2 regions of the Amycolatopsis sp. WAC 04182 genome follow, and region 1 is predicted to be linked to the other one. Evidence: predicted binding sites of a transcription regulator. Region 1 holds the regulator's gene; the other holds the start of a gene.
The links. Region 1 encodes HspR, which represses chaperone genes until heat shock. Its sites were predicted from a motif close to ANNTTGAGTNNNNNNNACTCAANNT; they were not measured.
Positions count from the first base shown of each region.

Region 2: the regulator HspR is predicted to act here: its motif matches at 4,366-4,390, upstream of DMH01_RS18370 (adenylate cyclase).

Region 1 is NZ_QHJJ01000004.1:853,019-859,050, reverse strand. It holds gene DMH01_RS24380 (FAD-binding oxidoreductase) at 179-1,279, shown strand; gene DMH01_RS24375 (lytic polysaccharide monooxygenase) at 1,440-2,192, shown strand; gene DMH01_RS24370 (DUF305 domain-containing protein) at 2,177-2,785, shown strand; gene DMH01_RS24365 (heat shock protein transcriptional repressor HspR) at 2,911-3,339, opposite strand; gene dnaJ (molecular chaperone DnaJ) at 3,345-4,517, opposite strand; gene grpE (nucleotide exchange factor GrpE) at 4,551-5,321, opposite strand; gene dnaK (molecular chaperone DnaK) at 5,318-6,032, opposite strand, start outside.
Region 2 is NZ_QHJJ01000003.1:984,198-990,229, forward strand. It holds gene gcvH (glycine cleavage system protein GcvH) at 1-280, opposite strand, end outside; gene DMH01_RS18335 (CDP-alcohol phosphatidyltransferase family protein) at 343-978, opposite strand; gene DMH01_RS18340 (hypothetical protein) at 1,016-1,249, opposite strand; gene DMH01_RS43335 (hypothetical protein) at 1,557-2,075, shown strand; gene DMH01_RS18355 (hypothetical protein) at 2,099-2,479, shown strand; gene DMH01_RS18360 (hypothetical protein) at 2,885-3,289, opposite strand; gene DMH01_RS18365 (hypothetical protein) at 3,346-4,281, opposite strand; gene DMH01_RS18370 (adenylate cyclase) at 4,391-5,359, shown strand; gene DMH01_RS18375 (hypothetical protein) at 5,362-6,032, shown strand, end outside.

The DNA.
Region 1 (6,032 bases):
GGGGAACACGAGCACGATGACATCGGGTCTGGAGAATATGCCCGATCCAACTGGAGAAAATCGTTCACCCATGACTGCCGAAACAGTGAAATACGAGCATCCACCGAGTTCGTCGAGATCTTCACCGATTCCCGTTCCGCCCCTGATCGAGACGCCGTCCGCGGACAAGACCGTCGAGATGGCCAAGCTCATCAGGAAGAGTTTCGCCGCCGTCGAAACGAAGGCCGAAGAGCTGTCCCAGTACTTCTACGGCGTGCTCTTCTCCGTTTCGCCGGACGCGAGGGCGTTGTTCCCGATCAACATGGCCACGCAGCGAAATCGTTTGCTGCGCGCACTCGTCTACGTCGTCCAGATGGTGGACCGGCCCGACGAACTGGCCACGTTCCTCGGGCAACTCGGCCGCGACCACCGGAAGTTCGACGTCCTCGGCCGCCATTACGACGCCGTCGGCGTCGCGCTGATCGCCGCGTTGAAAAGGTTCCTGAAGGACGACTGGACACCGGAGCTGGAAGACGCCTGGGTCACCGCGTACGGCGTCATTTCGAAGAACATGCGCGAGGCCGCGGGCAAGGAAGTCGGGCCGGCGTGGTGGAAGGCGACCGTCATCGAACACCGCGTCGTGTCCCGTGACGTCGCCATCGTCAAGGTACGCACCGATCAGCCGCTCCCGTACCGGGCCGGCGGTTACGTCAGCGTCGAAGTCCCGCAGCGGCCGCGGATGTGGCGGTACTTCTCGCCCGCCACCGCGCCGCACGCCGACGGGACGATGGAGTTCCACGTGCACGCCGTGCGCGGAGGCTGGGTCTCGCGCGCGATCGTCCACCACACCCGGTTCGGCGACGTCTGGCGCCTCGGCCCGTCGCTCGGCGCGCTTTCGGTGAACCACACGGAGAGCCGTCCGCTGCTGATGATCGGCGGCGGCACCGGCGTCGCGCCGCTGCTCGCCCTGCTCGACGACATGTCGCGCTGGAAGCACAACCCGCCGGTGCACCTGTTCTTCGGCGGCCGCCGCCCGGAAGACCTCTACGCCCTCGACGAGCTCCGCGGGCTGACCGTCACCTGCCCTTGGCTGACGGTGACCCCGGTGACCGAGGAAGGCACCATCGCCGGCGGCGACCGCGGCACGCTGGCCACGGCGGTCACGCAGCGCGGTGCCTGGAAGGAGCGCGACGTGTACGTCGCCGGGTCACCGTCGATGATCCGGGCGACGATCGCGAAACTGCTCGCCGCGGGCACGGACCTGGCGCGGATCAAGTACGACCCCTTCACCCTGGACTGAGCCGATGCGTCCTTCGTATTAGGCCGATCGGCTGTTCCACCTGGGCTCGACGCAGCAGTAGGTCAGTGAATCATTGACCGCGGTCACCGGCGGATTTATGGTCTAGACCACATTGCTCCCCCTTACGGGAACACCGTCGTTCCATCCCCCAGGAGCCGGCATGACCGTCAAACGCAAGCTCGTGGCAGCCGCCGCCGGTGCGATCCTCGCCCCGATCGCCATCGTGGCCATCCCGCAGGTGGCCAGCGCCCACGGCTATGTGCTGTCCCCGCCCAGCCGCCAGGCGAACTGCGCCCAGGGCAAGGTTTCCGGCTGCGGTGCCATCGTCTACGAACCGCAGAGCGTCGAAGGCCCCAAGGGGCTCCGCAGCTGCAACGGCGGTCTTCCCGGATTCGCCGAGCTCAACGACGAGTCGAAGCCGTGGCCCGCCGCGTCGGTCGGCAACAGCGTGACCTTCAACTGGAAGTTCACCGCCTACCACCGGACCACGAACTACGAGTACTACATCGGCGGCACCAAGATCGCCGACATCAGCGGGAACAACTCCGCGCCGAAGGACCCGACGTCGCACACGGTGAGCCTGAACGGCTTCAGCGGCCGCCAGAAGGTGCTCGCCATCTGGAACATCGCGGACACGCCGATGGCCTTCTACAGCTGCATCGACCTGCAGATCGGCGGCGGCAACCCGCCCACCACGAGCAACCCGCCGACCACCAGCAACCCGCCTACGACGTCGAACCCCCCGACCAGCACGACCAACCCGCCCACCGGCGGCACCTGGGCGGCCGGCGCGTCCTACTCGGTCGGCAGCACGGTGACCTACGGCGGCGCCACCTACCGGTGCCAGATGGCGCATACGGCGATCCAAGGCTGGGAGCCGCCGAACACCCCGGCCCTGTGGACACGCCAGTGAAGCTGGCCCTCGTTCTCGTCGCCGGTCTCGTGGCCCTCGCGGGCTGCGGGTCCGGCGACGGCTCACCCCCCAACGCCGGCGCCCCGCTCTCCCCGGTCCCCCAGTCGGCGGGCGCGTCGGCGGCGTACAACGACGCCGACGTGATGTTCCTGCAGATGATGATCGCCCACAACGACCAGGGTGTGGAGATCGTCAAGCTGGTGAAGGCCAAGCAGGGGCAGAAGCAGGAGCTGACGAATCTCGCGGCGGCCATCGAGGCGACGCAGCAGACCGAGACCACCGACATGCGGAACTGGCTGAAGGCCTGGGGCAAACCCGAGACGGGCTCGGCGGATCCGCACGCGCACCACCATCACGGTGGCGACGGGCTCACGGACAAGGGACTGCTCGAAGCACTGTCCAAAAAGGATGGTGCGGAGTTCAGCCTCGACTTCGCCGACATCTTCGTCGCGCACCAGCACAACGGGGTCGCGCTGGCGAGGACCGAACTGAAGGACGGCAAGAACCCGGAGGCGAAGGCACTGGCCCAGCGGATCATGGATTCGCGCACCGGCGAGGTCCAGCAGATCCGGACCCTGGTGCCCGGCCAATAACGCGTTCAGTCCTCTGTGCGCGAACGTGTCACTCGCGTGATTGAAGGCGTAACTCGTGAGTTACGCCTTCAATCACGCGAGTTGCGTGCTCAATCACGCGAGTGACACGTTCAATCACGCGGGACCTAAGTACGTTTTTTGGGCTTCCAGACGACCAGGGCCGTCTGCTGCCGCAGGGGGACGAGGTCCTTGCGGTAGGAGGCGTGCACGGCCGCGGCCGTCTGTTCGGCGGCGACATATGCCGCCGTGAGCTCATCGGTCAGTTCGGCGATTCGCGCGCGGAGCGCGTCGACCTGGTTCTCCAGCTCGATGATCCGCTTGATGCCCGCGAGGTTGACACCGTCCTCTTGGGACAGTCGCTGCACTTCGCGCAGCAACGCGATATCCCGCATCGAGTAACGGCGTCCACCACCGGAGGTCCGGCCCGGCGACACGAGACCCTGGCGGTCGTAGGACCGCAGGGTCTGCGCGTGCAGGCCGGAAAGCTGCGCCGCCACCGAAATGACGAACACCGGGGTGTCCTCGTCCGCACCGTGCGGCAGCCCGCCGAACATCGTGCTCACCTGCCTTCGAGAAGTTCGGTGATCTCCGGTCGCGGATCGTGGTCGGCCATGGCCTCCGCGTAGGCCTCCAGCGCTTCACGGGCCTTGTCGTCCAATTTGGCCGGGATGGCCGCCTGCAGGGTGACCAGCAGGTCGCCCTGCGAGCCGTCGCGTTTCGCGATTCCCTTGCCGCGCACCCGGAGCACGCGACCGCTCGCCGTGCCCTGCGGCACCTTCAGCGAGACCTTCCCCTCGAGCGTCGGCACGGTGATCGTGCCGCCGAGGGCCAGTTCCGTGAAGGACACCGGCACGGTGATCGTCAGGTCGAGGTCCTTGCGCCCGAACACCGCGTGCGGAGCGACGTGCACGCGGACGTACAGATCGCCCGGTTGCGCGCCGCCACGGCCCGGTTCGCCCTGGCCCGCCAGCCGGATCCGCTGGTCGTCGGCGACGCCCGGCGGGATCCGCACGGTCAGCGTGCGGGTGCGGGTGCTGATGCCCTCGCCCGCGCATTCCGGGCAGGGGTCGTCGATGAGCGTGCCGCGGCCGCGGCAGTCCCGGCAGGGCTCCGAAAACGCGAACGCGCCCTGGCTCCGGCTGACCAGCCCGCTGCCCTGGCAGGTCGCACACGTCCTCGGGGAGGTCCCCGGCTTCGCGCCGTTGCCGCCACAGGTGGAACAGGTCGCCGGGCTCGACAGCCGCAGCGGCAGGGTCGCGCCCTTGACCGCCTCGGCGAAGTCGATCCGGACGTCGGTCTCCACGTCCGAGCCGCGCTGCGGCCGGTTCGCGGTGGCACCGGCGGCGCCGCGACGGCCGAAGAGCCCGCCGAGGATGTCGCCGAGACCGCCGAAGCCGCCCTGCTGCTGACCCGCCTGGCCGAAGATGTCGCCGACGTCGAAACCGCCGCCGCCACCGCCGGCCCCCGGGAAGCCGAAGCCGCCGGGACCACCGGAGCCGAAGAGGCGGCGGGCCTCGTCGTACTCCTTGCGCTTGGACGTGTCGGAAAGAACGCCGTACGCCTCGGAGACCGCCTTGAACTTCTTCTCGGCCTCCGCGTTGCCCGCGTTGGCGTCGGGGTGGTTCTCCTTGGCCAGCTTGCGATAGGCCTTCTTGATCTCGTCCGCGGTGGCGTCGGAGGAGACGCCCAGCTCACGGTAGAAGTCCTTACCGATCCATTCCCGTGCACTCACCGAACGTCTCCTCCTTTCACGCCGTATCGCCGATCAGCGGTTGTTCTCATCGAAAAGTTCGCCCTCGAGCGGCAGTTCGCCACCGACGGGCGGGTCCACCGGGGCGTCCTGCGCCGACGGCGCGGGAGCCGCGCCCGGCTCGTGGTCGGTGACCCCGACCATCGCCGGGCGCAGCACACGCTCGCCGAAGCGGTAACCGCGGCGCATGACCATGGTGACCGTCGGCTCGGTGACGTCCGGCGACGTGCTGTGCTGGACCGCCTCGTGGACGCTCGGGTCGAAGGGCTCGCCCTCGGCGCCGAACGGCTCGAGGCCCGACCGCTGCAGGCTCCCGACCAGCTTCTCGCCGACCGCCTTGAAGGCGCCCGTCAGATCGCCGTGCTGTTCCGCGCGCTCGATGTCGTCGAGCAGCGGGAGCAGATCGTTGACGACCGACGCCTTCGCGCCGGCGACGACCTGCTCGCGGTCGCGGTCCACGCGCTTGCGGTAGTTGGCGTACTCCGCCTGGAGACGCTGGAGGTCGGCGGTGCGTTCCGCCAGCTCCTTCTCCAGCCCGGTGGCCACCGACACCGAGTCGTCCACAATGGACTCCCCGAGGCCGGGGCCCGCGTGTGCCGCGGGCTCCGGCTCCGTCGGAGCAGCCGGTTCCTCGGCAGGAGCGGCGTGCTTCGGACCTTCCTTGGGTTCGGCCTCCGGGGCGGCCGAGCGGACCTCACCGGTCAGCGGATCGATCCGCCTACGGTCCCGCACGACCACCGGCTCATCCGGGCCCTGGCCCTCGGTTTCGTCGTAGCGTCCCGTCACTTCTTGTCCTTCTCGTCCTCTTCGACGATCTCGGCGTCGACGACGTCGTCGGCCTTGGCCTGCGAACCGGTGCCCGCACCCGCGGTCCCGGCGGCGCCTTCACCGGCGGCGGCGTCGTCGGCGGCGTTGCCCGCCGCGTTGGCGTAGAGCGCGGTGCCCAGCTCCTGCGAAGCGGTGTTCAGCTTCTCGATGGACTCGCGGATCTTCGCCGAGTCGGTGCCCTTGAGCGCCTCGTTGGCCTCGTCGATCGCGGTCTTGACCTTGCCCTTGAGCTCGTCGGGCAGCTTGTCCTCGTTGTCCTTGACGAACTTCTCGGTCTGGTAGACCAGCGTCTCCGCCTGGTTGCGGGTCTCCGCCTCCTCGCGGCGCTGCTTGTCCTCCTCGGCGTGCGCCTCGGCGTCCTTGACCATGCGCTCGATGTCGTCCTTCGGCAGCGCGGAGCCACCGGTGATCGTCATCGACTGCTCCTTGTTCGTGCCGAGGTCCTTCGCGAGGACGTGCACGATGCCGTTGGCGTCGATGTCGAAGGTGACCTCGATCTGCGGCACGCCACGGGGGGCGGGCGGGAGACCGGTCAGCTCGAACATGCCGAGCTTCTTGTTGTGCGCCGCGATCTCGCGCTCACCCTGGAACACCTGGATCTGCACCGAGGGCTGGTTGTCGTCCGCGGTGGAGAAGATCTCCGAACGCTTGGTCGGGATCGTGGTGTTG
Region 2 (6,032 bases), on a different contig from region 1:
CGCTGTTGATCAGCTCGGGTGACTCGGTCACCGCGTCGTTGACCGCGACCACTTCGCCGTCGAGCGGGGCGAACAGCTCCGAAACGCTCTTGGTCGACTCGACCTCGCCGAACGCGTCGCCCGCGCCGACCTGCTTGCCGACCTCGGGGAGTTCGACGAACACCACGTCACCGAGCTGGTCCTGGGCGTACTCCGTGATGCCCACGCGCACGAGCCCGCCATCGCGCACGGAGACCCACTCGTGCTCCTCGGTGTACCGCAGTTCTTCTGGAGTGGTCAACGCCGCTCCCCTTTCTCAGCCCTCGCTCGAAACCGACGCGCGCAGTTTCGCATCCCGCCGGGTCACGCGCCCGCCGCCTCCCGCAACTCGCCGGGTTCGGCCGTTCGCAGCGCGCACACCGTCTGGACGACGTACAACACGCCCGAATAGACGTACAGGACCGCGCCCCACGCCGTGAAGGCGTACCCGATCGGCCTGGCGATCGCGGCGATGTCGGATCCGCCCTGGGTGAGCAGCAGGAACGGGAAGGCGTACATCAGCACGAAGGTGGCGCCCTTGCCGATGTAGGTGACCTCCGGCGGGGCGAATCCGCGATGCCGCAGCACCAGCACGCAGACGCCGAGGACGGCTTCGCGGACGACCAGCGGGACCACCAGCCACCACGGGATGATGTCGCGGATCAGGAAGGCGATGAGGGTCGCGAGGATGTAGAGCCGGTCGGCGGCGGGGTCGAGCAGCTGGCCGAGCCGGGACATCTGGTTGAGCCAGCGGGCGAGTTTGCCGTCGAGCCAGTCGGTGAGCGCGCTGAACACGAGCAGCGCGAGCGCCCAGCCGTCCTCCTTCGGGCCGAGGAGCAGCCACAGGAAGACCGGCACCCCGGCGAGCCGGAGGATCGAAAGCATGTTGGGAACGTTCAGGGCCTGCCGCAGCAAGGAGGGTTCTTCGCTGGTCACGCTCGGTTCCGGGGGCGTACTCACCCGCTCAGCCTATCCAGCGGCGGCAGGTCCTCCCCCGTCAGCTGGCCCGGGTGTGGGTCCAGCCTCGGCGTTGCAGGTCCGCGCTGGTCAGCGCCACGGGCCTGCCCCGGTGGTCGGTGCCCATCCAGCGGTTGTGGCCGGCTGAGGTCTCGAGGACGTACGGGCGGCCGCCACACCAGACGACGGTGCACGGTGCCGTCGGCGGCAGCTCCGTGCTCGCCGGTGCGGTGGCCTGGGGTGACGCGGGGTCGGTCTGTTCGTCGGTCTTCATCACTCTCACGGTTTCGTGACGGGGACTGGGACACGCCGGAGCGCTACCTGTGTTTTCGGCAGAAAGGGGCCGCGCGTTAACGGATCCGGCGTGGATTCGTCCGATCGGTTCGCAACGACAGCAGGGTGTTGTCGCGCTGTGAACGGCATGTTAATCGTCCACAATGGACAGTGCTTGCGCGGTCCTCGCGTACCGCGGCGCCACGGGCGCGATAGCCTCCCGCGAATCGAACGTGGCTCAATGCCACGGCTTCGGGCCCGGCCGGGTCAGAATGGGCCGGCCACGACCGGCCGACGAAAGGATCGCCTTGCCCGTCTCGACCACCACGGGAACGTGGCGGCGCCTGTTCGCGGCCTGCGCCGTCTGTGCCGCCGTCGGAACGCTCGCCGCCTGTTCGGGCGAAGATCCGCCACCGCCTGTCACCGCGCTGTCGGTCTCGCCGCCCTCGGTCCCCACAGCGGTGTCCAGCGTGTCGGTGCCGCCGATCCCGTCACAGACCCCGCCGAGTCCCTCAGCCGCCCCGCCTCCCACTTCCCAGCCGAAACCCGCTGAACCGGTTCAGGGTTCGTGCGGCACGGTCACCGCGGCCAGCGGGCTGACCCTGCAGGTGCTCAACGGCCCCGGGGTCTCGTGCGCGGACGCGACCGGGATCGTCGGTTCGTTCCACAAGAGGATCGCCGGACGGCAGTCCGCGGGCTCGGACGAGCCGGTCAGCGAGACCGTGGACGGCTGGCTGTGCGTCTCGGGCGCTCCCGCCGCGCAAGGCGGCACCAGTTGCAGCAAGGGCGAACAGAACGTGTTCGCCGCCGTCGTCCCCGTCGAATGAACCATCCTCGAGAAGAAGGGCCCATGAAGAGCCTCGCCGTGCTCCCCGCCGCGTTCGCCGTCGTCCTGCTGAGCGGATGCGGCGCCGATCCCGCTCCCGCGGCCGCGCCGCCGCCCTCCCCCGCTCCCACGGCCGACCAGGTCCTGGCCGGCACACCCTGTGGCGAGGTCACCGGGTTCCAGGGCGCGAAGAACAAGGTCGTCGTGCGCGGGAAGGCCGAGTGCGCCGAAGCGACGCAGGTGCTCACGGACTACTTCGCCAAGTTGACGCCCGCCGAGGCGGCGTCACCGCAAGGGCCCGGCCCGGTGGTGGTCGGGGCCTGGACGTGCGGGAGCGGGCCGAACGATCCGGTGACGAGTTGCTCGACCGAGGACGAGCGCCAGATCGAAGCGACCCGCTCCTGAGCGTCAGCTGCCCCAGACGGCGCCGCACATGGTGTAAGCCTCGAACTTCTGTCCCGAGATCCCGCCGTCCCGCGGCGCGTCCCGGCGCCCGTGCCCCCTGAAGTACATGAAGGCCCCCTTCCTTGCGCCTGGCGCAAGGAAGGGGGCCTTCATGTACTCGGGAGGGGGTCCTTCACGCGCGGCCACTGTGGCTGCTGGTGTACCTGGGACCAGAGCAGCGACCCTGAAGGTAGTGAAGGCCTCCTTGAGGGACCCTGAGTCCCTCAAGGAGGCCTTCACGGACCGCGGTCCCGCGCTCAGAGAAGCCAGTAGGTACCTGGGCCGAAAGCTCCTTTCACCGCATCAGACACAGTGAAGGGAGCCATCACCCCACCCCCGGCCCGCTCCCGCGAACGCCACCTTTGCTTACTCTCGAGGACCCTCGCCTCGCCGCTTGCCCACGTCCAGCCGGTACAGGACGACGCCCACGATCACCATGCCGACGAGGAAGAGACCCAGCGCGCCGCCCGCCGAGACCTTCCAGATCAAGGGCGATCGCGACCGATGGGCGAACCCGTCACCGGCGAACACCGTGTCACCCGCCGAGATGTCCTCGCCCAGGATCCGGCCGCCTCCGGTACGACCGTCGGCGAAGCGCCATTTCCCGGAGCAGTAGGGGGTCTGGCCGTTCACTGCGGATCCCTCCGAGGTGCACCCCGAGATCTCGGTGACCGTGACGTCCTCGCCGGTGCTCAACTCACCGATGTCGGAACCGAGGAAGCCCCAGACGACACCGAAGATCAGCAGAAAAGGGAGAACGGTCGAAAGCACCGACGAAAGAACTGCGGGTTTCCGCGCGTTTTCCGGCGCTGGACTCCTTTCGTCGTTCACTGGAGCCTCAGCAGGACTTCGCGTTCGAGTTTGCCGACGAGAAGGTACTGGGGCCGGTATCCGGGCGGGACCACGAAGCAGACGAGACCCGTGGTGCCGTCGAAAGCGCCGGGAGCGCCCGCGCAGTCCTTGACCCGTTCCGGCTCACCGTGTTCGTCGGCCGACAGCTCGAGTGCCGTGCCGCCGAGGCGGGACGCCTCGATCCGCAAGGTGAGGACGTGGAATTCGCTCAACCACGCCTCGGCTCCCTCGGGCGGGCCGGGCCTGCTGTCGAGCACACGCACGGCCGCCTCCCCGGAGACGGCGGTCTGTCCCTGGGCGAACACCGGCCGCGGTCCCCATAGGTCGCGCCGGAGTTCCCAGAAATTCGGGACCGGGTCGGCCACCTCGCCATAGGCCGTCTCGCCGAACCCGACCGGCGTCAGCACGACGAACGCGGCGAAGGCCAGCCCGGCGAGGAACGGCAACGCCTTCCGCGTGACCCCCAGTCTCGCCAGTTTGACCAGCACGACGGCCGCGAGCGCCAGGAGCACCCAGCCAAGGGACATCGCCGTGATCTTCTCCCACGGATGGTGGGCTTCCACGACGTCGGTGGCCCCGCGCACGGACAAGACCCGGTCTGTCACCGACGAAAGCCGGGCGACCACCGGATCGGCGAGGCCGAACGTGTCTCGTGTCGGCAATTCGATCGCGCGGCCGTCTTCGGCGATCGCCAGGACCTCGTAGCTGGTACGCGGGCCGTGCTGTCCTTCGCTGGTCGTGGAGTTCCACTCGGAGATCACCGCGCGCACGTTGTACGTGCCGGCCAGCCCTTCGACGGTCCACCGCCCGGCGAAGGCCGCGACGGTTCCCCAGACGATCCCGATCACGAACGCGATGATCAGCGCGTTCGTCCGCTGCCCGTCTTTCCGATCCAGTTCCCGGAAGACCACCAACACCCCCTGTCCGGCTCGCCCAGTTTATGAGCCGAAGCCGCCGCGCGGCACGGGATTTGTACCCACCCCCTTGCGATCCGAGGTAAGAGTCGTCTAGACTCAAACTATGCTCACCAGGGAAGACGCCGTGACGATGATCGAGAACACGGTCGACGCGGCCGCTCTGTTCGCCCGCCATCGCTACCGCGAACTGGCGGCCTTGCTCCACCCCGACCGCAACCCCGGTGACGAGCGCGCCCACCGGGCCGCCGCCACCCTCAACCGCCTCCACGACGACTGGAAACGCGCCCGGCAGCAGACCGTCACCACGGCGACGTCGGCGTACACCCTCACCTCGCCACACGCGGTGGGCAGTGTCGCGACGACGTACCGGACCACCGGGCCCCATCTGGTCAAACTCGTCCGCGACCCGGCGCTCAACCCGCTGATCCACGCCGAGTGGACGGCACTGCGCACGCTCGACGGCTTCACCGAACGGCACCGATGGCTACGCCCCTATTACCCGCGACTGCTGGACACCTCGGGTCCGGTGGCCAGGGGCGACCGCGCGTTCAGCGTCCTCGATCCGCTCGTCGACGGGTTCGTCACCCTCGCCGACATCGGGAAGGCCTTCCCCGGCGGGCTCGACGGCCGCGACTACGCGTGGATGCACCGCCGCCTCCTGCGTGCCGTGGCGGGCGCCCATCGCGCGGGTGTCGTCCATGGCCACCTCACCGCGGACAACGTGCTCGTCCATCCGGGACAGCACGGCATCGTCGTCGTCGGCTGGTCCTTCGCCGTCGAGGACGGCGTGCTCCCGCTGGCGGCGGACAAGTCCATCCGGTACCCGCCGGAAGTCCACAAAGGACTACCGGTGACCGCGGCCACCGACGTCCACATGCTCCACCGCATGATGCTGGAACTCCTGGCACCGGACGAAATCCGTCAACGCGAGTTCGCGACCTGGTGCACACAGGAAGCGCCGGCACAACGACCCGACGCCGCCGATCTGCTCGACGAGTACGACGCACTGCTCGACGACTTGTACGGACCTCGCACCTTCCGACCCTTCACCATCCCCGAGACAGGAGCCTGACCATGGGACACGGACACTGGGACGACAACGCCTACGCCGCCGCGAAGACTTTCCGGCGTGCCAAGGGTGAGGACGACTTCGGCTACACCGCCGATCTTCGCTCCAAGCCCGCGAAAGACTGGAAGGTGGCGCCCGCGCTCGACCCGCTGAACGTCGTCCGGGAATGCCGGGATTCGGCCGACCACGCCGATTCGACGCCGATCGCGGTGCTGTTCGACGTCACCGGCTCGATGCGCCGCGTGCCGCGGGTCATGCAGGGCAAGCTCGGCAAACTGCACGGGCTGCTGAAGCGCCGGGGCTACCTGACCGACCCGCAGGTCCTGTTCGGCGCGATCGGCGACGCCGACAGCGACCGGGTCCCGTTGCAGGTCGGGCAGTTCGAATCGGACAACCGGATGGACGAGCAGCTGCGCACGATCTTCCTCGAAGGCGGTGGCGGCGGGCAGAAGAGCGAGTCCTACGAACTGGCCGCCTACTTCATGGCCCGGCACGTCGTCACCGACGCTTGGCAGAACCGCGGCCGCAAGGGGTACCTGTTCATCATCGGCGACGAGCTGAACAAGCCGGCGCTGGAGGCGCGCCACATCCGCCGGGTGATCGGGGACGACGTGCGGGAGGACATCGACCCGGCCTCGGTGTACCGGGAGCTGGCCCGTAAGTGGCACGTCTACTT